DNA from 3 places in the Bradyrhizobium sp. 2TAF24 genome. Region 3 is predicted to be linked to each of the others. Evidence: predicted binding sites of a transcription regulator. Region 3 holds the regulator's gene; each other region holds the start of a gene.
The links. The regulator LexA, encoded in region 3, represses DNA repair genes until DNA is damaged. The targets are predictions, from matches to a motif close to TGTTCNNNNTGTGTTCNG.
Positions count from the first base shown of each region.

Region 1: AB4Z37_RS02735 (ribonuclease T2 family protein) is a predicted target of LexA. The motif match lies at 7,620-7,637, and genes of this name have one in related genera.
Region 2: AB4Z37_RS05100 (helicase-related protein) is a predicted target of LexA. The motif match lies at 7,254-7,271, and genes of this name have one in related genera.

Region 1 covers NZ_JBFRFW010000001.1:613,532-623,560, reverse strand. Annotated here, with positions in the region: gene AB4Z37_RS02780 (aspartate aminotransferase family protein) at 1-1,168, opposite strand, end outside; gene AB4Z37_RS02775 (TadE/TadG family type IV pilus assembly protein) at 1,551-1,976, shown strand; gene AB4Z37_RS02770 (pilus assembly protein TadG-related protein) at 1,987-3,654, shown strand; gene hisS (histidine--tRNA ligase) at 3,757-5,226, shown strand; gene AB4Z37_RS02760 (tautomerase family protein) at 5,344-5,550, shown strand; gene AB4Z37_RS02755 (thioesterase family protein) at 5,585-5,980, shown strand; gene AB4Z37_RS02750 (DUF3617 domain-containing protein) at 5,999-6,535, opposite strand; gene AB4Z37_RS02745 (hypothetical protein) at 6,622-6,921, opposite strand; gene AB4Z37_RS02740 (hypothetical protein) at 7,154-7,558, shown strand; gene AB4Z37_RS02735 (ribonuclease T2 family protein) at 7,700-8,431, shown strand; gene AB4Z37_RS02730 (23S rRNA (adenine(2030)-N(6))-methyltransferase RlmJ) at 8,506-9,366, shown strand; gene AB4Z37_RS02725 (cold-shock protein) at 9,669-9,884, shown strand.
Region 2 covers NZ_JBFRFW010000002.1:394,454-404,482, forward strand. Annotated here, with positions in the region: gene AB4Z37_RS05075 (thermonuclease family protein) at 1-69, shown strand, start outside; gene AB4Z37_RS05080 (M48 family metalloprotease) at 179-1,627, shown strand; gene AB4Z37_RS05085 (CarD family transcriptional regulator) at 1,817-2,590, opposite strand; gene fdxA (ferredoxin FdxA) at 3,075-3,413, opposite strand; gene AB4Z37_RS05095 (RNA-binding S4 domain-containing protein) at 3,552-3,824, opposite strand; gene AB4Z37_RS05100 (helicase-related protein) at 3,845-7,186, opposite strand; gene AB4Z37_RS05105 (DUF3108 domain-containing protein) at 7,505-8,281, opposite strand; gene rpmB (50S ribosomal protein L28) at 8,737-9,030, shown strand; gene AB4Z37_RS05115 (esterase-like activity of phytase family protein) at 9,118-10,029, opposite strand, start outside.
Region 3 covers NZ_JBFRFW010000016.1:79,945-89,973, reverse strand. Annotated here, with positions in the region: gene trpD (anthranilate phosphoribosyltransferase) at 1-629, shown strand, start outside; gene trpC (indole-3-glycerol phosphate synthase TrpC) at 638-1,456, shown strand; gene moaC (cyclic pyranopterin monophosphate synthase MoaC) at 1,468-1,965, shown strand; gene AB4Z37_RS23785 (molybdopterin molybdotransferase MoeA) at 2,094-3,305, shown strand; gene lexA (transcriptional repressor LexA) at 3,458-4,159, shown strand; gene AB4Z37_RS23775 (hypothetical protein) at 4,167-4,361, opposite strand; gene AB4Z37_RS23770 (hypothetical protein) at 4,362-4,694, opposite strand; gene AB4Z37_RS23765 (ComEC/Rec2 family competence protein) at 5,202-7,469, opposite strand; gene AB4Z37_RS23760 (glutamine--tRNA ligase/YqeY domain fusion protein) at 7,577-9,259, opposite strand; gene gltX (glutamate--tRNA ligase) at 9,531-10,029, shown strand, end outside.

The sequences.
Region 1 (10,029 bases), on a different contig from region 3:
CGAGATCGATCGCCGCGGTGAGGCCGACGGTGCGGATGTCGACCACGTTCGGGGCGTTCCTGAGCGACATCACCGCTTCGGCCAGCACCGGCTCGAGCTTGCGAGCGCGTTCGAACAGCTCCTCCTGGCGGTAGAGCTCGAGGGTCGCAAGGCCGGCGGCACAGGCGAGCGGATGGGCCGAATAGGTGTAGCCATGGAACAGCTCCACCACATGCTCCGGTCCGGTCATGAAGGTGTCGTGCAGCGCATCGCGCACCAGCACGCCGCCCATCGGCACCGCGCCATTGGTGACGCCCTTGGCGAAGGTGATCATGTCGGGGAGGACGCCGTAGCGCTCGGCGGCAAAGCTGAAGCCGAGGCGGCCGAAGCCGGTGATGACCTCGTCGAAGATCAGGAGGATGCCATGGGTATCGCAGATCGTGCGGAGCCGCTGCAGGTAGCCCTTCGGCGCCGGCAGCACGCCGGTGGAACCCGCCATCGGTTCGACGATCACCGCGGCGATGGTGTTGGCGCCGTGCAGGCCGACCAGCTTTTCCAGCTCGTCGGCGAGATGCGCGCCCCATTCCGGTTCACCGCGGGTGAACGCCTGCTGCTCGCGATTGTAGGTCGAGGGCAGGTGGTCGACACCGGTCAGCAGGTTGCCGAACAGCTTGCGGTTGTTGACGATGCCGCCCACCGCGGTGCCGCCGAAGCCGACGCCGTGGTAGCCGCGCTCGCGGCCGATCAGGCGGTTGCGCGCGCCTTCGCCGCGAATGTTGTGGTAGGCGAGCGCGATCTTCAGCGCGGTGTCGGCGGCTTCCGAGCCGGAGTTGCAGAAGAACACATGGTCGAGCCCTTTGGGGGCCAGCGCCGCAATCCGGCTGGCGAGCTCGAACGCTTGCGGATGGCCGAACTGGAAGGGCGGCGCATAGTCCAGCGTTTCGGCCTGCTTGGTGATCGCGGCGGTGATGGCGTCGCGGTTATGGCCGGCATTGCTGCACCACATGCCGGCGGCGCCGTCGATCAGCTTGCGCCCGTCGGAGGTGAAGTAGTGCATGTCCTTGGCGCCGACGACCATGCGGGGCGCACGCTTGAAGGCGCGGTTCGCCGTGAACGGCATCCAGTAAGCGGCGAGATCGTTGGGAACCGTGGAGGGCGCGAGGGGGGCGGCGCTGCTGTTCGAGGACATGATGACCTGCTGTTTTTTGAACGGTTTTTGAGGCGGTGTCGCCGAGTGTCCGATTCTTACATTCGCATCACTCTGCGGCGGGCCGCTTTGCGAATGCGGGAGCTGTAAGGACACCAGCGAATATCAGTTTCTAGCGTGGTCTTGGACCTGACATGGGGCTTGAGAACCAGCGGCGAAGCTGACGCGAATGTCAGATCCACCATGCCAGCATCGTCACCCTATCAGGTCGCGGACGAGGCGGAAGGGTCGATGCTGACCATGCCATCGTAGGGGATTCGACGGATGGATGGCGGCAGGAAAATACTACCTAAGATTTAGTTTCTGATTCATCCGCACTTAAAGGTTGTGTGGTGTGATTGTGGCGATGACACGGAGAGCCACCATGCGTTGGTTTCGACGGTTTCGGGCCTGCCGCGGCGGAGCATCGGCTGTCGAGTTCGCGATGATCGCGCCGGTGTTTCTGATGCTGGTGTTCGGCATCGTCATTTATGGCAGCTATCTTGCGGTGGTGTATGGCGTGCAGCAGCTGACGGCGGCTGCGGCGCGCTCCTCGATCGCCGGGCTCAGCGACACCGAGCGCAGCAGCCTCGCCACGAGCTACGTGACCGCGAATGCCGGCTCCTATCCGTTGCTGTCCGCGGGCAACCTGACGGTCAATGCGGCGGCTTCCCCGTCCAACGCCAATGTGTTCGTCGTGACCGTCAACTACAACGCGTCCGGTCTCTTCATCTACACGCTGCCGAGTTTCATGCCGACGCCGCCGACGACGATCGTCAGCTCCGCGGCGATCCCGCGCGGCGGTTTCTGAGGAGATCATCATGCGGCGAACGATCCGGGGCTTCCGACGTGACCGCCGCGGCAACATCGCGGTGAGCGGCGCGTTGATGATGCTGGTGATGTGCGGCTTCGCCGCCTTCGGCATCGACATCGGCTCGATCTTTCTCGATCAGCGGCGCACGCAGAGCGCTGCCGATCTCGCCGCGATCGTCGCGGCGAGCAACATCAACAATGCAGTCAATGCCGCTACGGCGGCGGTGGTGGACAACAACTATCCTGCCAACTCTCTCGTGGCTGTGGAGTATGGTACATATGTTGCGAACGCGGCGCTGTCGCCGCAGCAGCGGTTCACCACCGCCGCCGGGCCCGGCCCCGGCACCAATGCCGTCCGGGTCACGCTGCAGACCCAGACCCCGCTGTATTTCGGCAAGGTCCTGGTCGGCAGCAACAGCGTCAATGTGCGCGCCACCGCGACCGCCGCGACCACCGGGATGGCGTCGTTCGCGATCGGTACGCAATTGCTGTCGCTCAATGCCGGCCTGCTCAACCAGATCCTCGGCAGTCTGCTCGGCACCACCTTGTCGCTGTCGGTCATGGATTATCAGGCGCTGCTCAACGCCCAGATCGACGCTTTCAAATACATGTCGGCGCTGGCGACGCAGGTCAACGTCACCGGCGTGACCTACAATCAACTGCTGGCGGGACAGGTGAAGATGCCGGACCTCGTCGCGGCGTTGCTGGCGACGCAGCGGGCGGCCAACGGCAACAATTCGGCGACGCTCGCGCTGTCGAGCATCAACCAGGCGGTGGTCGGTCTCACCAGCAAGTTCACTGCGCAAGCGCTGATGAATCCCGGCCCCTACGGCGGGTTGGTGGCTGGCCAGACCCCGCAAGTCGCGGTGCCGGTATCGGTGCTCGACATCCTGACCGCGATGGCGGTGATCTCCAACGGCACCAATCAGATCGCGGCGGGGCTCAATCTCAACCTGCCCGGCATCGCCAGCGTCGCGCTGCAGGCGACGGTCGGCGAGCAGCCGGTCGGCTCGAGCTGGTTCACCGTCGGCGCGGTCGGCGCCAGCGTTCATACCGCTCAGACGCGGGTGTTTCTTCAGATCCAGCTGCTCGGCAGCGGCAGCGTTGCCGCGGTCAACCTGCCGATCTATGTCGAGGTGGCGCCGGGGACCGCGACGCTCAACGCGCTGCAGTGCGGCTATCCCGACATCAGCACCTCGACGGTCACGCTCGGCGTATCGCCCGGCATCATTGATGCCTGGATCGGTGGGGTGACGAGCGCCGACATGACCAACTTCACGACCAAGCCCAACCCGCCGCCGGCGACGCTGGTCAATCTCGGCCTTATCCAGGTGACAGGACTAGCGCACGCCACGATGTCCAACAGCTCGCCGACCAGCGTCAATTTCAGCTATGCCGATATCCAGGCGATGACCCGCAAGACCGTCAACACCACCTCGTTCCTGTCGTCGCTGACGGCGAGCCTGCTCGGCAACCTGAACCTGAATGTGCAGATCATCGGGCTCGGCCTGCCGATCCCGGGGCTCACGGCCCTGGTCGCCAGCATCATCGGTGGAGTGACCGCGCCGGTCGATCAACTGCTCGCATCGGTGTTGCAGACGCTCGGCATCAGCCTCGGCCAGGCGTCCGTCTGGGTGACCGGCATCCGCTGTGACGGCGCCGTGCTGGTCAACTGACGAGCGGCGCGCGATTCCGATCTGCTTGCCCCTGCGTCCCCCGGCTGCTAACCGGTGGCCACGAGTAGGTTATTCTGACCTGCATCCGTGGTGGCGAGCGACATGTCCGAGAAAGCCAAAAAGCCCCAGAAACTCAAGGCCCGCCTGCCGCGCGGGCTGGCCGACCGCGGTCCCGTCGAGATCGCCGCGACGCGGCGCATGATCGCCACCATCCAGCGCGTCTACGAGCTCTACGGCTTCGAGCCGGTGGAGACGCCGGCGATGGAATATACCGATGCGCTCGGCAAGTTCCTGCCGGACCAGGACCGCCCCAACGAGGGCGTGTTCTCGTTCCAGGACGACGACGAGCAGTGGATCAGCCTGCGCTACGACCTCACGGCGCCGCTGGCGCGCTATGTCGCCGAAAATTTCGACGCACTGCCCAAACCCTATCGCAGCTACCGCGTCGGCTACGTCTATCGCAACGAGAAGCCGGGCCCCGGGCGTTTCCGCCAGTTCATGCAGTTCGATGCCGATACCGTCGGCAGCGCCTCGCCGGCGGCGGACGCCGAGATCTGCATGATGGCTGCCGATACCATGGAGGCGCTCGGCATCCCGCGCGGGGCCTATGTGGTCAAGGTCAACAACCGCAAGGTGCTCGACGGCGTGCTCGAGGCGATCGGCCTCGGTGGCGACGCCAACGCCGGGCGCCGCCTCACCGTGCTGCGCGCGATCGACAAGCTCGACAAGTTCGGGCCCGACGGCGTGCGGCTGCTGCTCGGCGAGGGCCGCAAGGACGAGAGTGGCGATTTCACCAAGGGCGCGCAATTGTCTGTCGACGCCATCGAGAAGGTGATCGCCTTCACCGAGGGTAAGCCGGCCGGGGACTCGCCGCTGGCGGCGGAGGGCCAGGCCGAGCTCGACCAGATCCGCCAGCTCGTCAACGCCGGCGGCTACGGCGAGGACCGCATCCGCATCGATCCGTCGGTAGTGCGCGGCCTCGAGTACTACACAGGCCCTGTCTACGAGGTCGAACTGCTGCTCGATACCAAGGACGAGAAGGGGCGTCCGGTACGCTTCGGCTCGGTCGGCGGTGGTGGTCGCTATGACGGGCTGGTGTCGCGCTTCCGCGGCGAGCCGGTGCCGGCGACGGGCTTCTCGATCGGCGTGTCGCGCCTGCAGGCGGCGCTGTCGCTGATCGGCAAGCTGGACAGCGCGCCGGACATCGGGCCTGTCGTGGTCACGGTGTTCGATCGTGATCGCGTTGCCGATTATCAGGCGATGGTCACGAGGCTGCGCCAGGCCGGTATCCGCGCCGAGCTCTATCTCGGCAATCCCAAGAACATGGGCAACCAGCTCAAATACGCCGACCGCCGCAACTCGCCCTGCGTCATCATCCAGGGATCGGACGAGAAGGCGCGGGGCGAGGTGCAGATCAAGGATCTGATCGAGGGCGCCAAGGCGGCGGCGGCAATCGCTTCCAACCAGGAATGGCGTGAGACGCGTCCGGCGCAGTTCGCGGCGCGCGAGGATGCGCTGGTCGAAGCCGTGCGCGAGGTGCTGGCCCGCCACGACGTCAACTGGTCCGCCTGACCGCGCCGTCTGCCGGTGCACAGCCATGCATCGGCGGAGCAGAGCGGTTGAGCAAATGATCGATGAAGGAATGCGCAGGGTCTGCCACACTGTCGCTGCGCAGCAGGAGGAGAAACGATGCCCGAAGTTCACGTCTTCATGGCCGAAGGCCGCACCGACGAGCAGAAGAAGAATATGATGTTCGACATCACCCAGGCGCTGGTCAAGAACCTTGGCGTGCCGGCGGACGTGGTCACGGTGCAGATCGTCGAGGCGCGGCTCGCCGACAAGATGAAGGGCGGCGAGACGTTCGTCGAGCGGGTGGCCAAGCAGGCCAAGAAATAGACGCCGTCATCGTCGTCAACCGCGCGGGGATGACATGAACGAGATGGCGGCGATCTCCATCGGGATGAGCGCCGAGCGCGGCGTGACGGTGACCGATGAGCTGACGGTCGCCCATGTCGCCGCGCACATGCCGCGGGTCTATGCCACCCCGATGATGATCCTGCTGATGGAGATGGCCGCGACGGTGGCCATCGCGCCGCATCTGCCGGATGGCTTTGTCAGTGTCGGCACGGAGGTCAATGTCCGCCACCTCGCGGCGACGCCGGTCGGGCGCCTGGTGCGCGCAACCGCGCGGGTGATCCGGATCGACGGCCGAAGCGTCCTGTTCGACGTCGCGGCTTTTGACGGTGATCGCAAGATCGGTGACGGCACGCACCGGCGTGGCGTCATCAATGTCGCGAAGTTCGAGAAGCGTTTTTCGGTCGCCTGATTGCGGCGTCGGCCGGCATCACGGCTTGCGCATCAGGCTCTTCGCCGCTTCCAGGTCCTTGATGTTGACCTTCATGCCGCCGGGCATCACGACATCGCCCGGCTTCTGGTCGGGTTTGCAGGCGCCCAGCCATTTCGCGTCGACGGTGACGGCGGTTTCACGCGGCACCGCGGCCGGGCCGCCGGACTGCTGTGATGTGATCCTGGCGGTGTAGGCCGAATTGAAGTCGCCGGCGATCTCCGCATGGGAAGTCATCGAGACCCCGGCAGCGGCACACTGGGCGTCGACCACAAAACCTGTCGCGGTCTTCTGGACCTTGCGATCGGCGCAGGTGTCGCGCTGCATCGGTCCGGCCATGGCAACCATCTGCTTGTCGGTGGTTTCGTCGGTGCATTGCTGGATCGTCATCGCCGGCACCTGTCCGCCTGCGATCGCCACCTTGAGGTCCCATAGCCCGGCCTTGCGGGTCGGCAACTCCTCTGCGTGCGCGGCGGCGGGCAGTGCAACGCAGATCAGGGCCGCACCAAGCACGCGGGACAGCGGGACGGTTCGCATGGAAGAAGAACTCCGGGCAGACGTCAAAACCTCGTCGCAGCTTGGACGATGCGGCGGGGAATTTGGTTCGGAGAATTCGTGCCGCCTCAGTAGCGCACGCTCAGCGGCCGCTCCGCCCGTCCCTGCGGCACCCAGATGCAGGCGAACGAGAGATAGCCGCCGTAGGACGGCTGCACGCCGGTCAGCTTCACCACCTTGCCGTACTGCGCACAGTGATTGACAGCGAGCGCCCTGACGTCGGTCTCGCCGGCCAGCGCATAGGCGATGATGCCGCCGGTATCATTGCCCTTGAAGGGCGGCACGTAGTCGGCCCGCGCGTGGCCGACCGTCAGCCCCCCGGCGAGGGCGCCAAGCACTGCCAGCACGCCGGTCATCTTCGTTCGCATGTCGATCTCCGGTTCGATTCCGACCCTCAACTTACCGGGCGCCCGCACAGCTGAGAAGCCGGCAAGGGCGATCCGCCGGGAGTTGTCGCTCGGTGTTGCCGCGGTGCACTTGACCTCATGCCGGCTTCGCGGCACCGTCCGCCGCAATCAACTTTGGCAGGCGGTCATGCGCAAGCTCCTCACGTCTTTCAGCCCATCCAGCATCGGAGCCGCTTTCGGCGTGCTTTTCGCCATGCTGGCGTTCCAGCCGGCGGCGCAGGCCGCCAATCCTCTCGAGATGAACTTCTGGCTGTCCGGTCCGCACTATGACGGCAATGTGCCGGGGTGCGAATCGGCGCTCGACACCATCTCATCGCGGTTCTCCGCCAAGGAGGGCGAGTTCTGGAACTCGGGTCTGCAGATCACCGGCTTCGCCAACGTGCGCGAGGTGGCGTTCCGGCCGTGGGCGTCGAACACCATTCCGCGGCGCTTCTGCTCGGCCAGCGCGATGCTGAGCGACGGCCATGCGCGGCAGGTCCACTATTCGATTATCGAGGATGGCGGTTTCGCCGGCTACGGCCCGGATGTCGAGTGGTGCGTCACCGGGCTCGACCGCAACTGGGCGTACAACCCGGCCTGCAAGGCGGCCCGCCCGTAAGCCCTTCTCCTATTTCAAGAATACGAAGCCCTGCGGAAGCGATCCGCAGGGCTTCGTATTTTGTTCTTGAAATGTTCTGGTTCGCTGGCTAGGGTCGCCGCGTGTCCGGTTGCGTCTCTGTTTGCGTTTTGGGGGATTGCCATGTTCGATTTGTCGGCTTTGCGTTTCTCGACCCGCGCTGTTGCCAAGCTCCTGCTGTTTTCCATCCTGATCGGCCTGCTGGCCGGCGTGCTTCCCCCAGGTCCGGCATCGGCGCAGGACCGGCGGCAGAATGCACCCGGCGAATTTGATTTCTACGTGCTGTCGCTGTCGTGGTCGCCGTCGTTCTGCGAAGCAGCGAGCGAGCGGGGCAACACTGGCCGCAACCAGCAGATCCAGTGCGGCGGGCGGCCCTATTCGTTCGTGGTGCATGGCCTGTGGCCGCAGTATGACCGTGGCTTTCCGAACTACTGCCAGCGTCCGGCACCGCGGCTCGACCGCAACATCGTCTCCTCGATGCTCGATCTGATGCCGGCCCCGGGATTGATCTTCAACGAATGGGACAAGCACGGCACCTGCTCGGGCATGCAGGCGCGGGCCTATTTCGAGACTGTGCGCAAGGCGCGGGCGGTGGTGAAGATTCCGACCGAATATCTCGAGCTGTCGGAGACCAAGGTGGTGTCGCCGGCCGAAGTCGAGGACGCCTTCGTGAAGGCCAACCCTGGACTCAGCAACGCGGCGGTCGCGGTGACCTGCGACAGCCGCCGCCTCAGTGAGGTGCGCATCTGCCTGAGCAAGGACCTCCAGTTCCGCGCCTGCGAAGAGATTGATCGGCGCGCCTGCCGTCGTGACAAGGTCGACATGCCGCCGATGCGCGGCGGTTCGAGCGGCTAAGTCCCGCCCCGGGGCGCCGCCAGGCCGAGCGGCGGCGTTTCCCTTTGCCGGAAAAATGCTCTACCGATGCCGGCATGAACTACCGCCATGCCTTTCACGCCGGAAACTTCGCCGATGTCGTCAAGCACATCGCGCTGGTGCGGATCCTGTTGTACCTGCAGGACAAGCCGGCCGCCTTCCGTGTCATCGACACCCATGCGGGGGCGGGGCGGTACGACCTGACCAGCGTCGAAGCCCAGCGCGGCGGAGAATGGCTGACCGGCATCGCGCGAGTGATGCAGGCGCGATTTTCCGACGCCGCGCTGGCATTGATCAGCCCTTATCTGGACATCGTCCGGGCCTTCAATCCGCCCGGGCAGCTCAAGGTCTACCCTGGCTCACCGTTGATCGCACGGGCGCTACTGCGGCCGCAGGATCGCCTGGTGGCCTGTGAGGTCGAGCCCCAAGCCCGCAAGGGCCTGATCGATGCCCTGCGGCGGGACGAGCAGGGCCGGGTGGTCGACCTCGATGGCTGGACCGCCTTGCCGGCCTTTGTGCCGCCCAACGAACGGCGCGGCCTCGTGCTGGTGGACCCGCCGTTCGAAGCTGCCGACGAGTTCACCCGCCTGGCGGACGGTTTTGCCGCAGCCTTCGCCAAGTGGCCGACCGGCAGCTACCTGCTGTGGTATCCGGCCAAGCAGCGCCGGGCGACCGATACCCTGGCCCAGGCGGTGGCGCGGGTCGCCGCCACCCGGCTTACGCCGGACAAGGTGCTGCGAATCGAGTTCAGCGTGGCCCCCCAGGACCCCGACGGGGGCCTGACATCCGCCGGCCTGCTGGTGGTCAATCCGCCTTGGACGCTGGCGAACGACCTGCGAATCCTGCTTCAGGAATTGGAGAAGCCCCTGGGGATCGGTGGTGCGGCGCGCTTCAAGGTTGAGTTTGCCAAGACCTGACAACCCTTTGGCGGTTAGATCCAGCCAAACGATCTGAAATTGCAACTGAGCCATAGTCAATTTGCATAGAAGCGTATTATGCTCGTCATGTGAGGGCGGGCTTTACGTTCCGCTTCCGCGAATGGAGGCGGCGGAGTGACGAGGCCTCTGGGGGATTTCAGGGCAAGGTCGGCCGTGACAGGCCTGCCCCGCCTGCCGGGATGAACCCCCAGCGTGCCGATGCTTTCCGGAAGTGAATGTCCGGTCGCGCCGATGCGTGGAATGCGCAGCGGTGAAGCATTGCGGGGAGAGGAGTTTTCCCGATGGCTATGACGGGTACCGTCAAGTTCTTCAATGGTGAGCGTGGCTATGGCTTCATCAAGCCGGACGATGGTGGCCGCGATGTGTTCGTCCACATCACGGCGGTCGAGCGCGCCGGTCTGAAGGACCTGAAGGAAGGACAGCGCATTACGTTCGAAGTTGAGCCGGACAAGAAGGGCAAGGGTCCGAAGGCGGTGGACCTGGTCGTTTCATCCTGAGCCGTCGGCTCGGGCGGACTTGAACTGAACGCGTCGAACGAAGCTTGCGGCGACTGCTGAGTGCTCCGCATCCGAAGTTCGTGATACATCGCAGCGTACTCCTCCACGATTTTCGGATGCAGGAGGGGCACTAGCAAATCTCGGA
Region 2 (10,029 bases), on a different contig from region 3:
GTCGAGTTGCGCGGGGGGCCGCGGATCGACGTGCTGCAGCCCGGGCAGATCGAGCTGACCGGTGAATAGTGGCTGCGGGTAGTCATCAGTTTGATTTGAGATTTTTGGGGCGGATGGGACGGAAGTGACGGCGCTGGGAAGACGACCGGAACGTTTCCTGCGGGGAAGGTCCCGCCGCATGCTCGCGGCGCCTGTCGTGCTGGCCGTCCTGCTCGGCCTTGGCGGTTGCGGCGACACCACCCGCTTCCAGACCGCGACGACCCCGGTGGTCTCGGGCACGGCCAAATTCCCCAAACCCGTGGCACAGACCCCTGCCACCGAACGCGAGCATGAACGCATCCTCGCGTCCTATGGCGGCCCTTACAACGATCCGAAGCTGGAGGCGCTGATCGGCAAGACCGTCGACCGTCTGGTCGCCGCGTCGGAGCGCCCGGACCTCTCCTACAAGGTGACGATCCTGAACTCCGGCGCCGTCAACGCCTTCGCGCTGCCGACCGGCCAGCTCTATGTCACCCGCGGCCTGGTTGCGCTCGCGAGCGACACCTCGGAGCTGTCGTCCGTGCTGTCGCACGAGATGGCCCATGTGCTCGCCAAGCACGCCGCGATCCGCGAGGACCAGGCCCGGCAGGCCGCGCTGGTGACGCGCGTGGTCCAGGACATGAGCGACGATCCCGGCCTGACCGCGCTGGCGCTGGCGCGCTCCAAGCTCACCATGGCCAACTTCTCGCGGGCGCAGGAGCTGGAGGCCGACGGCATCGGCGTCGGTATCTCGGCCCGCGCGCATTTCGATCCCTATGGCGCGGCGCGCTTCCTCAGCGCCATGGAGCACAACGCCGCCCTCAAGGCACAGCGCTCCGGCCTCGACCCGCGCTCGCAGGATTTCCTGTCGTCGCACCCGGCGACCCCGGAGCGCATCCAGAACGCGCAGGCCAACGCCCGCCAGTATGCCGGCCCGCAATCGCCACCGCGCGACCGCGATGAATACCTCAATGCGATCGACAACATCGTCTACGGCGAAGACCCGAGCGAAGGCTTCGTGCGTGGCCGCCGCTTCCTGCATCCCAAGCTCGGCTTCACCTTCACCGCTCCGGATGGTTTCTCGCTGGAAAACACCGCCCAGGCGGTGGTCGGGGTGCGCGAGGGCGGCAGCCAGGCGATGCGTTTCGACGTGGTGCGGGTGCCGAGCGAGCAGCCGCTCGGCGAATATCTGGTCTCCGGCTGGATGGAGAACGTCGACAAATCCTCCGTCGAGGACCTCTCGATCAACGGCTCGGCGGCGGCGACCGTGGTCGCGCGCGGCGATCAGTGGCAGTTCCGCGTCTATGCGCTGCGCTTTGGCAGCGAGGTCTACCGCTTCATCTTCGCCGCCCGGCAGCGGACCAACGAAAGCGACCGCAGCTTCCGCGACACCGTCAACTCGTTCCGCCGCCTGACCGCGGCGGAGATCCAGGAAGCGCGGCCGCTGCGCATCCGGGTGATCAACGTCCAGCCCGGAGACACCGTGGAGTCGCTCGCGCACCGCATGGCCGGCGTCGACCGCCAGGCGGAGCGCTTCCGCATCATCAACGGGCTCGACGCCAAGGATACGATCAAGGCGCGCGACCGCGTCAAGATCATCGTCGACTGAGCCCGTTCGCTTCTGATGGAATCGCGAACGCGCTCTCATTTTTTGGTTTGACGCGTTGTCTTCACGCGAACCGGGGCCTCCCCCGGATCAAGTCCGGGGCATGCTTCGCTCGAAAACACGCTCGCTACGCAACAAAAAAGCCCGGCGCATGCGCCGGGCTTTTTGTTCTTGGGCAGTAGGCCGCTGCGATCAGGCCGCCTCGTCCTCGGCGACCGAATCCTCGCCGTCGGCATCGTCCGCATCGGCCTCGCCATCGCCTTCCGCTTCGGCCTTGGCCACACCGCGGCGCGGGCTCTTGGCGAGCGACGCCTCGATCTCCTTTACCGCCTCGGTCTCGGTGATGTGCTGGACCACGGCGATCTCGCGCGACAGACGATCCAGCGCCGCCTCATAGAGCTGCCGTTCGCTGTAGGACTGCTCGGGCTGCGACTCGGAGCGATAAAGGTCGCGGACCACTTCGGCGATGGCGACGATATCGCCCGAATTGATCTTCGCTTCGTACTCCTGGGCCCGGCGCGACCACATGGTGCGCTTGATGCGGGCGCGGCCCTTCAGCGTCTCCAGCGCCTTCTTAACCAGCGCCGGTTCCGACAGCTTGCGCATGCCGACCTGGGCGACCTTGGCGGTCGGCACACGGAGCGTCATCTTGTCCTTGATGAAGTTGATCACGAACAGCTCGAGCTTGGCGCCCGCGATCTCCTGCTCCTCGATCGACAGGATCTGCCCAACGCCATGCGCCGGATAGACCACGAATTCATTGGTCTTGAAGCCCTGACGCTGGGTCAACGGCTTCTTCGGCTCCTCCACGCGCGGCTGCGCGGCCACGGGCTTCACGGCAGGCTTGGCTGCAGCAGGCGCCGCAACCGGCTTCGGAGCGGCCGGCTTGGCGACGGGGGCAGCGGCCTTGGGAGCAGCTGCCTTCGCAACGGGGGCCTTGGCAGTCTTGGCAGAGGTTTTTGGCATTTCACTTCTTGTGTTCTTGGAGGATTTGACAGGCGCAGGTTTCACTGTCGCCTTGTGAGCGGTCGATTTCGAGGCCGCTGCGCGGGCATCCTTCTTGGCGGAACCTTTGGCAGGGCTTTTTGACGCACTACGGGCGGCGGCAGTCGTCTTCTTTGCCGTTTTCGACGAAGCCGATTTGGATGACGCCGATTTAGACGTACTCTGGTTACGCGTTTTGCTGGCCACAACCTGCGCGTGGAACCGCCACGCCCCTGTTCAATGATTATGGGGAACCCAGCGGGCCATAAGCAGGCAACACGGGGTCCGGCTTATTGAATGTGACCAGAATAACACATTTCCCGCAAAAATCAATGATTTATGCGGGTTCGGCAGTGCAGCGAACGCGGCCACTGAAGCCCCGTTCATTAATTAGGGTTAAAAGTCGATTCGGTTTTCCGGAAAATACCCGGAAAAACGGCGCCAACATGGCGCCGCCACCGCAACTTTAGTCGCCACTGCCGGGGTTCGAGGAAAAATACTTCTCGAATTTGCCCTCGACTCCATCGAATTCCTTGGCGTCCGCCGGCTGATCCTTCTTCTGGGTAATGTTCGGCCAGCTCTTGGCATAGTTGGCGTTGAGCTCAAGCCACTTCTCGAGACTGGGCTCGGTATCCGGCTTGATCGCGTCCGCCGGGCATTCCGGTTCGCAGACACCGCAATCGATGCATTCGTCCGGATGGATCACCAGCATGTTCTCGCCCTCGTAGAAGCAATCGACGGGGCAAACCTCGACACAATCCGTGTACTTACATTTGATGCAGTTGTCTGTGACGACGTAAGTCATCCAAGGCTCCGGAACCGGTCTGATATCACGCGATGGCGTAGCGCAGGACGACCGCTGCTGCAAGCCAAGCGCTGCATAGCAGTAACCCGGCCATCACCCAAGTCCTCAGGACTGAGGAGGCGGGGCCGGCGCGCGGCTTCAGACCGGCGACGATCCCTGCAAATCTTCATAGAGTGTCCGCGCCGACGGTGCATCCCCCCTGCGCTCGGCAAAGCCGGCCACTTTCAGCAGCCGCACCGAACGATCGAGCGCGATGGTCAGCACGTCACCCGGCTTCACCGCATGGCCCGGCGAAGTCTCACGCTCGCCGTTAAGACGGACGTGGCCGCTGGAGACCAGCGCCGCCGCGTCGGATCGGGTGCGCACCACCCGCGCGTGCCACAGCCATTTGTCGATGCGCTGACGGTCCACGCGGGCGGTAGATCCCTTGCCTAGCCGTCCTTGCGGTTGGCGGTGAGCTGTTCCTTCAGCGCCGCGAGCTTGGCGAACGGCGAGTTCGGATCGATCGGCCGGTCGCGCTCGCGGGGCGGTGCACTCTGGCCATGACGCTGGCCATGCGGCGGACGTCCTTCGTTGCGGCCGCCGGCATTGCTGCCCCGGAACTTGCCCTTGAAGCCATCAGGGAGGCGTCCGCGCTGCTTGTTGCGGTTGTGCCCCTGCGACTCGCGCGCTGCTGCGCCGTCGCCCGCTTCCGCGGCAGCCTGGTCCTGACGTGGCCTGCGATCGTCGCGACGATCACGCCGGCCGCGGCCCTCGCCGGCTGCGGCATCCGCCCCGGCATGGGACTGGCCCCGACGAGGATGGCGATCATGGCGCGGCCGCCGGTCTTCCGAGCGTCCGCCCGGACGCCAGACCTCGACCAGTTCCGGTTCGGCTGGAGCCGCCGCTTCGGTCGCGGCCTCAGCGGAAACGTGAGCCTCCGTCGCCTCAGCCGCGACCACCTCGCTGGACGCTTCCGCGACCGCAGCGCCGGCTTCGTCGCCGGCCACCGGAGCGTCGACCGCCGCCTCTGCAGCTGGAGCCTCTTCCACAGCAACGGGCACGGCTTCCGGATCGGCAGCGAGTGTCGCTTCGGCGACAGGCGCCGCCAGCTCGGCCGGCGCATCCACAACGGCGTCCGGAACCTCGGCGGCATCAGTCGCCAGCGCGACATCGACCGCGTCGACGGCAACCTGATCCGAAGACACTTGATCGGGAGGCAGCTGATCGGGAGACACCTGGTCCGAGGTTGCCTGATCGGACGCAGCCTCAGCGGCGGGCGTCTCGCTGGCGGCGGCCACCACCGGCTCCGCGGCAGGCGCGGGCGGCAACGGCGGACGCTTCTCCATCCGATAGCCCAGCGCGCGCAGCACCGAGGCAAAGTCCTCGCCGGCCGACCCCGTCAGCGACGTCATCGCCTGAGTCACCGTGAAGCCGCGGCCGTCGAACGCACCCGGCGGCTTGGGGCCCGGCGAATTGTCGCGCCAGGCCAGCGCCGGGCGGATGAGATCGGCGAGGCGCTCCAGAATATCGACACGAACCGCACGCTCGCCGCACTGGCGATAGCCGAGCACGCGGTAGGCATCGCGGTTCAGCGCCTTGTCGACCGGGAACGAGGTCCGGCCGCTGGAGGCCAGGTGCTGGGCACTCGACAGCGCCGAGACATCGACATTGTCCTGCTTGTGCGCCCACAGCAGCGACGCGATGCCGCGGGCCGCCGGCTTCAGCAGCGAAGGGACATAAATATGGTAGGCGCCGAACCGCACGCCGTACTTGCGCAGCGTGGCGCGCGACGGCTGATCGAGATCCTTGATCTCGGCAGCGACCTTCTGCCGCTCCAGGACGCCGAGCGCCTCGACGAGCTGGAAGGCGATGCCACGGGCGATGCCGGTGACGTCCTCGGCCTTGGTCAGCTCGAACAGCGGCCCGAGCAGCTTCTCGATGTGGGTCTTGAGCCACAGGTCGAGCCGGGCCTGCACCGCATCGCGCGGCGCGCCGGTGAGGCGCTCGTCGGCGATGATGCGCACCCGTGGATGCAGCACGTCGTCGGCCGCAACCAGCTTGGCCACCGCGTCGCCGGTCCAGCGCAAGGTGCCGTCGGAGGCCAGCACGAACTGGTCGTCCGGCGCCTTCGACAGCTTGTCGGCGCGTGCATCGATTTCCCCGGCCAGCGCCTTGAGCGCCGCAGCCTGCAGCGCCTTGGCCTCCGACCCCGCTTCCGCGGCATCCGGCGCAAACATGAACCCGTCGAGCCGGCCGATCACATGGCCCTCGACAACGACTTCGCCGGTCTTTCCAATTTCCGTATTCAGCATCGTGTTTTCTCGCAAGCGGCGCATCAATACACTGGTCCGGCGATCAACGAAACGCTCAGTTAGCCGTTCATGCAGCGCATCTGACAATTTATCTTCCACGGACCGGGAAATACCCTGCCAATGCTCAGGGTCGACCAGCCAGTCAGGGCGGTTGGCCACGAAGGTCCAGGTCCGAATCTGGGCGATCCGCCCGGATAACGTATCGATGTCCCCGTCGGTCCGGTCGGTCTGGGCGATCTGCGCCGCGAACCAGTTGTCCGGAATGCGACCTTTTTGCATCAAGAACCCGAACAGGGTTGTGACAAGCTCGGCATGCGCTGCGGGCGCGACCTTGCGGTAGTCCGGGACCTGACAGGCCTCCCAGAGCCGCTCGATCGCCTCGGCGCCGTGCGCCATGTCCCGGACCTCGGCGTCACGGGAGACGTGGTCGAGCACCCGCAGGTCCTCGGCCACCGGGGCACGGGTCAGGGCCTCATGGTTCGGAGACTGCGCCAGCGACACCTGCAGCGCGCCGAGTGAGGAGAAATCGAGCCTGGAATTGCGCCACTGCAGCAGCTTGACGCTGTCGAAGGCATGGTTCTGCAGCGCATCCACCAGCTCGGGCTCGAATGGCGCGCAGCGCCCGGTGGTGCCGAAAGTGCCGTCACGGGTGGCGCGGCCGGCCCGGCCGGCGATCTGGGCGAACTCCGACGGCGTCAGGCGGCGGAACTGGTAGCCGTCATATTTGCGGTCGGACGCGAACGCGACGTGATCGACGTCGAGATTGAGCCCCATGCCGATGGCGTCGGTCGCCACCAGATAGTCGACATCACCCGATTGGAACAAATCGACCTGGGCGTTGCGCGTGCGCGGCGACAGCGATCCCAGCACCACTGCGGCGCCGCCATGCTGGCGGCGGATCAGCTCGGCGATGGCATAGACCTCGTCGGCAGAGAACGCCACGATGGCGGTGCGCCGCGGCTGCCGCGTGATCTTGCGATCGCCGGCGAACAGCAGACTCGACAGCCGCGGCCGTGTCACCATGCTGGCACCCGGCAGCAGCTTCTCGATCATCGGGCGCATCGTCGCCGCGCCCAGCAGCAGCGTCTCGTCGCGGCCGCGCCGGTTGAGAATGCGGTCGGTAAAGACGTGGCCGCGCTCGAGATCCGCGGCGATCTGGATTTCGTCGACCGCGAGGAACGAGACGTCGAGATCGCGCGGCATCGCCTCGACGGTCGAAACCCAATACCGCGGCCGCGGCGGCTTGATCTTTTCCTCACCGGTAATCAGCGCGACCTCTGCCGGGCCGACCCGCGCGACGATCTTGTTGTAGACCTCGCGCGCCAGCAGGCGCAGCGGCAAACCGATGATGCCCGAGGAATGCGCCAGCATGCGCTCGATGGCGAGATGGGTCTTGCCGGTGTTGGTGGGGCCGAGCACGGCGGTGACGCCGGCGCCGGGCGCGCGGCCGCTCGCCTGCGACAAGGGAGACAAGGACATGAGCTTCAGCAATCCCCGGCTAGATCTGTTTCACATTGCGACGCGAAATGCGTGCGGACTTAAGCTCTGGAACGAGTCCGGAACGAACCACGTCCGAATCGCTGACTCGCGCGATGTGCGGACAAGGCGCCCCAAGATGTCGTTGCTCGTCGCAGATTTCCGGCACTACATCGAGATTCCGCCGTGCAAAATCACGTGATACGCGCACCCAAACGTTAACAACGGGGTGCAGCGCCTTCCCGACAGGAGTCAACAGGATTCCTTGCACGATGCGGGCTCCCTTCGGCGATTTTTCCAACGAGCGCTGAGAGCCTTGAGCTACTGCGTTTTCGCTGTCGTCCGCACGGTGGCGGTGGACACGAACTGGGTGGCCTCCAGGGCCGCCATCCCGACCGGCGTCGGCACCAGCACCTTGTAGGGAACGAGCACGCGGGTGCCGGCGATCGGCGCCAGCCACACTTCCATGTTGCGCTGGGCGATCAGGTACTTGATCGCCGGACGGTCGGGCACATAGCCCGCGATCGGCCGGAACGCGATGGCGCAGACCACGACCGGCCCCTGATATCCCTTGGCCGATACCGTCTCGAGGCGCTTGTAGTCGAGACGCAGGTCATAACGCATGCGCCCGTCGAAAATCGCCGCATTCGACTTGCAGGCCTCCGGGCCGACCGGATCGGCCGTCCCCGGCACACGCACCAGGGATCCGGTCATCGGATCGACGACACCATGGCGTTGCGCCTCCGTCACCGGAATGCGCTCCGGCGTCGGCTCGGGCTCCGGCTCGATCGAGCTTTCCTTGACGCTCCCGCCGGTGAGCTGAATGCGGATCGTCTCCGACTTCTTGTCGGTGGTGAGCGTCGCGGTGTAGTTCACCGGTGCAAACTGCCCGTTGACCATCCGCCCCTGTGCGGCGCTGGTGCCGGAGCCGCCGGCAACCGCTTTCAAAAGGCCCGTCGAGCCGCCACTTGCCGAGGCCGAGAATTGATCATCGGAGATATCGATGACCCAGGAGCCCTTGCCGACCTGGATGCCTGCGAGGCTCGCCTCATAGCGGGCTTCGAGCCGCCCCTGGGCGGACGCCGCGACCGGCGCCATCACCACAGCCGCGAGGCATCCGGCGCCCAGCCCGAGCCGAGCCCACGACCAATGGCCACCTATCTGGAAAAACCGATCAACCACCACCAACGGCGAGTCCTGTTCCACACCCTTGAGGCATATAAGCGAACTTTGCGGCAAACACAGCGGCCGCCGCTAAGGCATTTTCCAACAAGGTGAAATTCGGGGCGTCGGCGGGCCCTGCAGTCATCGAGGGAATAGTGCGGCGGCGATTGCGTCGTTAGTATGTTGGGGCCCTCGGCGCCAAAACCCGGCCCTAATCGGCTTAAACGGGCTAAATTACCGGTTCCATTGGTTTCTTCGCGAGGAGCCGGTCGCTTTGGCTTGACGATGGCCGCTGTGCCCCCTATACGTCCGCGGTTCCTGAAATGGACGCGATTTTAAACCCCCGTGCGCCTTAGGGCAGCTTTCGGGGACGACAGAGGATTTCGCCAATGTCCCGGCGCTGCGAACTGACCGCTAAAGGCCCCCAGGTGGGTCACAAGGTGAGCCACTCCAACATCAAGACCAAGCGCCGGTTCCTGCCGAACCTGTGCAACGTCACCATGATTTCCGACGTCCTCGGCCGCTCGGTGCGGTTGCGCGTGTCGACCAACGCGCTGAAAAGCGTCGATCACCGCGGCGGGCTCGATGCCTATCTGCTGAAGGCGAAGGCCACCGACCTCTCGCCGCGTGCGCTCGAACTGAAGCGCCAGATCGAAAAGAAGACCCTGGCCGCAGCGAGCTGATCGCCGGACTGGATCGTGATGAACGAAAAGCCGGGCCTTTGGTCCGGCTTTTTTGTTGTGCGGCTGCGCGCCTCGCCGCCACCCTGATTACGGATCGACCAGCTTGAACTGCAGCAGCAGCGTGCGCTGGAGCAGCGAGAAATTGTCATCGGAGACCATGGTCAGGATGGTGTCGCCGTCCGCACTCTGATGCACGTCGATCCCCTCCATGTTGTCGACCTCGTTGCCGAGATCGGCCTCGAAGATGGTCGGGCCGTCCACCACCTGTCCGGGGGCCACCGCACTCAGCGGAATCCGGCGGATACGGATGCCGACCCCCGAGATGAAGGAGAACTTGCGCTCGAGCAGCAGCAACGTTCCCGACGGCAGCAGCGCCACGTCGCTGACGTCATAGTCCTCGGTGCGGCGGACGCTGAACTGTCCGGGCGACGGCCCTCCGATCAGGAATGCGAGAATATTGCCGGCCGAATCCAGTCCGCGCTCGGAGATCGCCAGCAGCGTGCCACCGAGCGGCATGGTGTGCGGCACGGCGAGGAGCGCTTCCACGCCCTTGTTGTGCGGCAGCCTGCGCAGCAGCGGCGGCGCGCTGATCGGCTCGCCGCGTGCCCGCACCCCGTCCCGACCGAACGTCTCGAACTTCAGGATGTGGTTGACGCGCTCGATCCCGATGTAGGCCGCCGCGCCATCGAACGCGAGCGACTCGGTATCGTACCAGCCGCGACGGGCGATCGGCACACCGTCCGGTCCGAGGATCGGCGCCGCCACCACATTGGCGAGCCCTGCGAGCTGCTTGCCACGATAGACGAAACGGCCGGTGAACCAGTCACCCTTGTCGCTGATGGCGGTGAAGCTTTCGCCGCGCGGATCGAGCCGCAATGCCGACAGTCCGCCGAAGCCGCGGAAGGATGATGTCAGCACCAGGCCACTGACGAACTCGAGCGATCCGAACCGCACCCGTGACGGCTCGCGATGAGAAAAATAGCTGATCGGACGGCTGTT
Region 3 (10,029 bases):
GCGTGCGCATCGACCTCACCCCTGATGACGTCGGCCGCTGCATCGCCGAGGCCGGCATCGGCTTCATGTTCGCGCCGACCCATCATCCGGCGACCAAGAACGTCAACCCGACCCGCACCGAGCTCGCCACACGCACCATCTTCAACCTGCTGGGACCGCTGTCGAACCCGGCCGGCGTCAAGCGCCAGCTGGTCGGCGTGTTCTCCCGCCAGTGGGTGCAGCCGCTGGCGCAGGTGCTCAAGAACCTCGGCTCCGATGCCGCCTGGGTGGTGCACGGCTCCGATGGCCTCGACGAGATCACCCTCACCGGCCCGACCTTCGTCGCCGCGCTCGAAGGCGGCGAGATCCGCACCTTCGAGATCACCCCCGAAGAGGTCGGGCTGTCTCGCGTCGAGCCTGGCGCGCTCAAGGGCGGCCAGGCCGAGGCCAACGCCGAGGCCCTGCAGGCGGTGCTCGACGGCAAGCCCGGCGCGTATCGCGACGTCGCGCTGCTCAATGCGGCGGCGACGCTGATGGTAGCCGGCCGCGCCAACACGCTGGCCGAAGGCGTCACGCTCGGGCAGCAGTCGCTCGATAGCGGGGCGGCGCTGCGCAAGCTCGAGCACCTCATCGCCGTTTCCAACGCGTGACGCCGCCGATGTCCGACATCCTGACAAAGATCGAGACCTACAAGCGCGAGGAAATCGCCGCCGCCAAGCGCGCCCGGCCGCTCGCCGAGGTGGAGGCAGCCGCCAAGGCCGCCCCTGCGCCACGCGGCTTCGCTGACGCGATCCGCCGCAAGCTCGCGCGCGGCGACTATGCCCTGATCGCCGAGGTCAAGAAGGCTTCGCCCTCCAAGGGCCTGATCCGCCCCGACTTCGATCCGCCGGCGCTCGCCCGCGCCTACGAGGCCGGCGGCGCCGCCTGCCTGTCGGTGCTCACCGACACGCCCTCGTTCCAGGGCCATCTCGACTTCATGGTGGCGGCGCGCGCCGCGACGCAATTGCCGGTGCTGCGCAAGGATTTCATGTTCGACACCTACCAGGTGGTCGAGGCGCGCGCCCATGGTGCCGACTGCATCCTGATCATCATGGCGGCGCTCGACGACGCGGCCGCGCGCGACATCGAGGACACAGCGCTCGCGCTCGGCATGGACGTGCTGCTCGAAGTCCACGACCGTGCCGAACTCGACCGTGCGCTCAAGCTGCGCTCGCCGCTGCTTGGCGTCAACAACCGCAACCTGCGCACCTTCGAGACGACGCTGGCGACCAGCGAGGCGCTCGCGCCGCTGATCCCGAACGACCGCATCGCCGTCGGCGAGAGCGGCATCTTCACGCCGTCGGACCTGTCGCGCCTCGCCCGCGTCGGCATGTCGACCTTCCTGGTCGGCGAAAGCCTGATGCGCCAGCAGGACGTCACCGCGGCGACACGCGCCCTGCTCGCGCGTGATGCCGCAGCTCGCGCCGCCGCTCACTGACGGTTGAAACGATGACCAACGCGCCCAAGGCCGGCCTCACGCACATCGACGCCAGGGGCGAGGCGCGCATGGTCGACGTATCCGACAAGCCGGCGACCGAGCGCCTCGCGGTCGCCGAAGGCTGTGTCGTGATGTCGAAGGACACACTCGATCTCGTGGTCTCCGGCCAGGCGAAGAAGGGCGACGTGCTCGGCACCGCGCGGATCGCCGGCATCATGGCGGCGAAGCGGACTTCAGAGCTCATTCCGCTGTGCCATCCGCTGGCGCTGTCGAAGGTCACCGTGGACATCGAACCGGACGCCGCGCTGCCGGGCTGCCGTGTTACTGCGACCGTCAAGGTGACGGGGCCGACCGGCGTCGAGATGGAAGCGCTGACGGCGGTTTCGGTTGCCTGCCTGACGATCTATGACATGATCAAGGCGGTCGAGCGGGGCGCGCGGATCGACGCCATCCGCTTGATCGAAAAGCAAGGCGGCAAGTCCGGGCATTACAAATCTGGCCAAGACTAGTTTGGTCACGACGAGTTCGGCCACGATCCGTTCAACCGGACCTGATCCGCGCCGGACCCGAAACTGGCGCGCCCGCAGCCCGATCAGATCGGCGGCAGTGGTCGCCTCACCCACGAGGGAGTTGAACGATGGCGCTGATGCCGGTTGCGGACGCGCTCGCGGCGGTGGTGTCCGGTGTCGAGCCGCTGCCCGAGGAAACCGTCACGCTCGACGACGCCTATCACCGCGTGCTGGCGCGCGATGTGGTTGCGCTGCGCACCCAGCCGCCGGCGGCGATGTCGGCCATGGACGGCTACGCCGTGCGTGCGGCGGATGCCGCGAGCGTGCCGGCGCGCCTGACCGTCACGGGCGAGATCGCCGCCGGACGGCCGTTCGCAGGTCAGTTGGGTCCGGGCGAGGCGCTGCGCATCTTCACCGGCGGCGTGGTGCCTGACGGGGCCGACGCCATCGTCATCCAGGAAGACACCGCACGCGACGGCGATACCGTCACCGTCCAGGAGGCTGCGGTGGCCGGCCGCCACATCCGCCCGGCCGGCGTCGACTTTCGCGAAGGCGACGTGCTGCTGCGCGCCGGGACCCGCCTCACCGACCGCGCCCTGTCGCTGGCGGCTTCCATGAACCACACCGCGCTGCCGGTGCGCCGCCGGCCGAAGGTCGCGCTGGTGGCGACCGGCGACGAACTGGTGATGCCCGGCGGCCAGCCCGGCCCCGGCCAGATCGTCTACTCCAACGGTTATGCGCTGCGCGCCCTGGTCCGCGCCGAGGGCGCCGACGTCCTCGACCTCGGCGTCGTCGGCGACACCATGGAGGCGACCCGCGCAGCGATCCGGCAGGCCCGTGACAGCGGCGCCGACGTGCTCGTCACCACCGGCGGCGCCTCGGTCGGCGACCATGACGTGGTCAAGCGCGCGCTCGACGCCGAAGGCGTCGACATCGCGTTCTGGAAGATCGCGCTGCGCCCCGGCAAGCCGATGATGCACGGCCGGCTCGGCGGCATGCGCCTGCTCGGCCTGCCGGGAAACCCGGTGTCGTCCTATGTCTGCGGCTTCCTGTTCGTCGTGCCGCTGCTGCGCGCCCTCGCCGGCCGCAGCGAGTTGCACACGCCGCTGGAACCGGCAGTGCTCGGTTCCGACCTGCCGGCCAACGACCAGCGCCAGGATTACCTGCGCGCCCGCCTCGAACTGCGCGCCGATGGCCCTCCCGTGGCCACGGCGGTGCGCCAGCAGGACAGCTCGCTCCTCGGCCACCTCGCGGCCGCCGGCGCCCTGATCGTGCGCCCGCCGTTCGCGCAAGCCGCCCCGGCGGGCTCGGCGTGCGTCATCCTTAAGCTTCCCCTGTAGGCCGCCGGTGTTTTGTTGACGTCAAATTAAGAGGTTGCGGAACACATATCGAACATATAGGGTCCGTTCATGATTTGTTTCGAGCGAGTCCTTACCGCCCGAGACGTCTGACGGTCAGCGTTCGCAGCACCGTATTTGGGGGATTGGTTAAGATGCTCACACGCAAGCAGTACGAACTTCTCCGCTTCATCAATGAGCGGCTGAAGGAAGCGGGCGTGCCGCCCTCATTCGACGAGATGAAGGATGCGCTCGACCTGCGCTCCAAGTCCGGCATCCACCGTCTGATCACAGCCCTGGAGGAGCGCGGCTTCATCCGCCGCCTGCCGAATCGCGCGCGCGCCATCGAAGTCATCAAGATGCCCGAGCAGGCCGCCTCCGGCGGCGGCGGCGCCCGCCGCGGCTTCACCCCCAGCGTGATCGAGGGCAACCTTGGCCGTGTCGTGCGTACCACCTCCGAGGATGAAGGCGGCCGTCCCGTCGCAATCCCGGTGATGGGCCGCATCGCCGCCGGCACGCCGATCGAGGCACTGCAGACCCGCAGCCACACCATCAACGTGCCGCCCGAGATGCTGGGCTCCGGCGAACACTATGCGCTGGAAGTACGCGGCGACTCGATGGTCGAGGCCGGCATCCTCGACGGCGACATGGCGCTGATCCAGCGCACCGAGAGCGCCGACACCGGCGACATTGTCGTCGCCCTGATCGACGAGGAAGAGGCGACGCTGAAACGCTTCCGCCGTCGCGGCGCCTCGATCGCGCTGGAGCCGGCCAACGCCGCCTATGAAGTGCGGATCCTGCCGCCCAACCGCGTGCGCATCCAGGGCAAGCTGATCAGCTTGTACCGTCGCTACTGAGGCCACCTCAGTCATCAGACTGGCGATCGGCCTCGACCGGCGTCGCATCGACGGGCCACCAAAGCCCGGCGCCGCCTATCAAATCCTTGTCGCTGAGCACCTCCAGCGACGGCGGCCAATCCCGCCCTTTCGGCTTCAGGGTCTCGACCGCAAGCGCCGGCCGCCACAGGCCGCCGACGTCAGCGGCCCAGTTCCCGATCAATCACATTTCTGGATTCTGTTGACGCTCCCAGCTAAGCGCCGTGAGGGGGACATGGAGATCTCTGAGAATCCGGCGAACAAGATGCGTGATGCGCTCCACGTCCCGCTGCCGGCTGTCGATATAGATCGTCGCGGTATCCTTGGGATGGCCACGATAATGGCGAACCGCAACTTCGATACCGTTGTCCAGCCTGAACGATGCTCCTTCAAAGTGGTCGAGATCATCGACCCCTTGCGTGATCTTGGCTCGTCCTGAAAGAATTTGATCAACCGGCAACGAAATGATCGCCTGCGGGATGACCTCGACGCTGAGACACTCGATTGGCTTGATCATTTGAGTCCAATCCAGTCACGGTTGGCCATTCACGAACCTCGACAGCGGGATTGCAGCACATGTCGTGCCATTCGCGTCTGTTCGTTGCAGCACCCCCGAAGTTCCAAGATACCATCTCGCTTCAAATGGGGTTCCAGACCCGGGGGTGGGACTGACCGGCGTGTCGAATTCAACACCCCGCTTCCCACTTGGCAAGCTACTCTTGTAGGCCTTAACCGCAGGTAAGCTGCTTTGGGCCGTATTCGATCCCGGCTTACCCCAAATTTCCATGGAACTTTGTTGGGCCTGCGCGTCAGCTACCGTTTGAGTCGGCGATTCCAAGCGATGAAGCGGTCCTGGCACGACTCAATCCCCCCACTGAGCGACACCCCGCCAGATACTGTGTTCCACCTGTAATTGTGTCAACGCCAGCCATGCGCGCATGACTGGTGCACTGAAACCTGCCGCGGAGCCGCGTGCGCACCCCACGGCAGGCTGATCAGCCTGTACCGCGGTGACTAACGCCCATCAGTCATCGGACTGGCGATCGGCATCGACCGGCGTCGCATCGACAGGCCGTCCTGCCGCAATCGGGCCGGCATTGTCCTCGCCAGCCACTTCCGGCGACCATGGGCGGTCACGCCCCGTCGGCTTCTGGGCGTCCGCAGCAAAGCCCACGTCGGTCCGCCGCAGGGCCAGCGCTCCGAAGCGACGGATCCGCGCCTGGTCGATCACCTGTGCCGCACAGCTCGGCGGCGGGCGGGCGCGCGAGACCATCAGGCTGGCCCGGACGCAATCGTCCGCCCAGCCGTCAGGCCGGATCGACAGCGCCACCAGGGCGCCGTCACGCAAGGCCGTGATGCACCCCGTCACGTCGCAGGAGACGCCCTCGCCGAGCGACGGATCGGTGGGGAGGCGGGCGTCCGCGTCCGCCGCGAGCCACTCCTTGAGCAGGAACGCGTCCTTGCCGAGCCGCATCAGGTGCAGCCGACCGTCTCTGCCCCGCACGGCAACATTCTGCCCGTCCGACGACACCAGCACGTCCGGCTGCGGCGTCACGAGCGCCCAGACTGTTGCCCCCACCATGACGGCCACGCCGCTCCAGCGCAGCGCCGTGCGGCACAGCGCCAGCACCAGCATCCCCGCTGTCGCCAGCAGCAGCGGCCCGGTGCCGAACGCCGCCATGCGCCCGATCGCCCCGGGCAGCGCCGTCACCCACTGCGCCACGAGGACCATCCAGGCGATCCCCACATCCATCAGCGACCAGAAGATGCCGTCGAGCCCGAACGGCATCGCCACCAGCCCGAGCAGGCCGGCCGGCATGACGAGCCCGGATACCACCGGCATCGCGGCGAGATTGGCGAGCACGCCATAGGGCGTGATGCGATGAAAATGGAATGCGGCATAGGGCGTGGTGGCGAGCCCTGCCACGAAGGAGGCAAACAGCAGCACCACCAGCTCGCGACCGCCCCACAGCGCCACCCGCGCGACAAGCGAGTTGTCGGCCGTCGCAAACAGCCGCGGCATGCCATGGGCGACCAGTGCCACCAGCCCCAGCGTCGCGGCGAACGACATCTGGAAGCTCGGATGCACCAGCGCCTCGGGTGCGACGACCAGCACCACCATCGCCGCGATCGCAAGCGTGCGGAAGGTGATGGCGCGACGATCGACCATGATCGCCAGCAGCACCACCGCCGTCATCAGGAAGGATCGCTGCGTCGCCACCTCCGAACCCGACAGCACGAGGTAGAACGCGGCTCCGAAGAGCGCGACGCCGGCCGCCCATTTCTTGATCGGATGGCTCGCCGAAAGCTGTGGGATCAGCGCCAGCAGCGCCCGCACGATGCCGAACACCGCACCGGCGACCACGGCCATATGGTAGCCGGAGATCGACAGCACATGGCCGAGCCCGGAAATGAACATCGCGTCGTTGACCGGCGTCGTGATCGCATCACGCCGCCCGGTCAGCAGCGCAGTGGCGATCGCCCGGGAGTCGCCGCTCAGTGTGGTGCCGATGCGTGCATCGATCGCATCGCGCATGCCCTGCAGCGCCGCGGCATAGCGTAGCCACAGCCCGCCGCCTTGCGGCGGCGCCTGCGTCACCTTGATCGCCCCCATGACGAATCCAGAGGCGCCGATCCCCTGGAAAAACAGGTCGCGCGCGAAATCGTAGGAGCCGGGCCGCAGCGGCGCGATCGGCGGCGACAGCCGCGCCTTGAGTTCGACGAAACTGCCGACGGCCGGTCCCGCTCCCTTGCGCACCGAGAGGCGGACGCGAGAGAGCGTCGTCTCATGCCGCGGCACCTCCATCTCGGTCACGCGCAGCACGAAACGATCGGTGCGCTCGCGCACCTCATAGGTTTCGACGAAGCCCTTGATGCTGAGGGCGGCCGTCGGCCGCGTCAGGACCGGATGGGCGACGCGCGCGGTCCTGATGGTCGCGTTGGCAAACCCCGCCGCGACCGCCGCCAGCATCACCATCAGCGGAAACACCGCATGGCGACGCAGCAGGATGCAGGCAATGGCGAGCGCGACAGCCGTCGCCACGGCGATCCACAGCACCGGCTCGTGATCCGCCGCGAAATAGATGGCGATGCCGGTTCCGAAGGCGACGGGAACCCAGGGCAGCAGCCGCCCGGGTCCGGCTTCGGCGCGAACGAGGTCGAGCAGGCGGCTGAGCCACGCCGTCCAGGGTGTGACGCCGGCGCCGATGCCGACGACCGCCGGCACGACCGGGCCGGTCGGCACCGGCCACGTTCGCGTGCGGCTGCGTCCCCTGCCCCCTTGCGGCGCCATGACCGTCCGCCGATCCCCAGACTGCCCGAGGAGGCGATGCTATCTCAGCAGCCGGCGCCCGCCAGCCGCATCTGGAGACGGCCGGCGATTTTTTCTCCGGACGGCGCTCAGCCAGCCCCGCCGCCCGCCACCTTGGCCCAGGTATCCTTGAGGCCCACCGTGCGGTTGAACACCAGCCTGCCCGGCGTCGAATCCCGGTCACGGACAAAATAGCCCTGGCGCTCGAACTGCACGGCGGCTTCGGAATTGTCGGTCGCCAGCGCCCGCTCGACCATGCAGCCCTGCAGCACCTCCAGGGAGTCCGGATTGAGCTGGGAGGTGAAGTTCGCCCCGTCCGGCGACGGATCGCTGAACAGCAGGTTGTAGAGCCGCACCTCGGCCGGCACCGCCTCGGCGGCGCTGACCCAGTGGATCGTCGCCTTGACCTTGCGGCCGTCCGGCGCATTGCCGCCGCGCGTCGCGGGATCGTAGGTGCAGCGCAGCTCCACCACCTCGCCGCTCGCGTCCTTGATCACCTCGCGGCAGGTGATGAAATAGCCATAGCGCAGCCGCACCTCACGGCCGGGCGCCAGACGGAAGAACTTCTTGGGCGGATCTTCCATGAAGTCGTCGCGCTCAATGTAGAGCTCGCGGCCGAAGGTGATGCGCCGCGCGCCCTGCGCGGCGTCGTCGGGATGGTTGACGGCCTCGACCTCCTCGGTCTGGCCTTCCGGATAATTCTCAATCACCACCTTGAACGGCCGTAGCACCGCCATGCGGCGCGGCGCGGTCTTGTTCAGCGTCTCGCGCACGGCGAAATCGAACATGCCGATGTCGACGGTGCTGTTGGCCTTGGCGACGCCAATGCGCTTGACGAACTCACGCAGCGCCGCCGCCGGCACGCCGCGCCGCCGCAGGCCGGCGAGCGTCGGCATCCGCGGATCGTCCCAGCCCGTGACGCGCCCGCTGCGCACGAGCTCCGTCAGCACCCGCTTCGACAGCAGCGTGTGGGTGACGTTGAGGCGGGCGAACTCATACTGCCGCGGCCGCGACGGCACCGGCAGGTTCTCCAGGCACCAGTCGTAGAGCGGCCGGTGATCCTCGAACTCCAGCGTGCAGATCGAGTGGGTGATGTGCTCGATGGCATCCGACTGGCCATGGGCGAAATCGTAGCTCGGATAGATGCTCCAGGCATCGCCGGTGCGCGGGTGGTGCGCATGCAGGATGCGGTACAGCACGGGGTCGCGCAGGTTGATGTTGCCGGAGGCCATGTCGATCCTGGCGCGCAGCACCCGCGCGCCGTTCGGGAACTCACCGGCGCGCATGCGCGCGAACAGGTCGAGGTTCTCGTCCACCGAACGATCGCGGTACGGGCTGTTGCGGCCGGGCTCGGTGAGCGTGCCGCGGCTGACGCGGATCTCCTCCTGGGACTGGTCGTCGACATAGGCCTTGCCGGCCCGGATCAGATCCTGCGCCCAGGCATAAAGCTGCTCGAAATAGTCGGACGCGAAGTGCAGGTGCGTGCCCCAGTCGAAGCCGAGCCAGCGCACATCATGCTCGATGGCATCGATGTATTCCTGCTCCTCCTTGGTCGGGTTGGTATCGTCGAACCGCAGGTGGCAGCGCCCGCCGAACTCCTCGGCGATGCCGAAGTTGAGGCAGATCGACTTGGCATGGCCGAGGTGCAGGTAGCCGTTGGGCTCCGGCGGGAAGCGCGTCACCACACTCCCGGTCTTTCCGGAAGCAAGGTCCGCAGCGACAATATCGCGGATGAAGTCGCGGCCGGCTTCAGATCCCGTTTCGTCCGTCATCGTATTCCTTTCAAGCTGGGACCTATGTGCCAAATCGGCGGCCCCGCGCCAAGTGCCGGGACCGCACGGCGCAGCCCGTGGCCGGGCCGGGGAACAGGCAGGCCCGAAGCACGCCGCACCCGGCGCGCCGGCGTCGCCCTGGGCGCGCGGCAGCTGCGTATTTCACGATTCGGGCGCGGAGTGGGGCAACCAGCATTCGCTGTGAGACAGGGGGGAACGGTTGTGGTACATGCCGCGAAACCCCGTCTCCCGAGATCGATTTATCGCCGAAATGACAGCTCCCATCGTTACCCGTTTTGCCCCCTCGCCGACCGGCTTCCTGCACATCGGCGGGGCACGCACCGCCCTGTTCAACTGGCTCTACGCCCGCGGGCGCGGCGGCAAGATGCTGCTGCGGATCGAGGACACCGATCGTGAACGCTCCACCGAGCCCGCGATCGCGGCGATCCTCGACGGCCTGAAGTGGCTGGGCATCGAATGGGACGGCGAGACGGTCTACCAGTTCGCCCGCGCGGCGCGGCACCGCGAGGTCGCCGAGCAGATGCTCGCCGCCGGCAGGGCCTATCGCTGCTACGCGACCACCGAGGAACTCGCCGAGATGCGCGAGAAGGCACGTGCCGAGGGCCGCGCCAAGCTCTATGACGGCCGCTGGCGCGACCGCGACCCGTCCGAGGCGCCCGCCGGAATGAAGCCGACCATCCGCCTCAAGGCGCCGCTGACCGGCGAAACCGTGATCGAGGACCAGGTCCAGGGCCGCGTCGTCTGGCAGA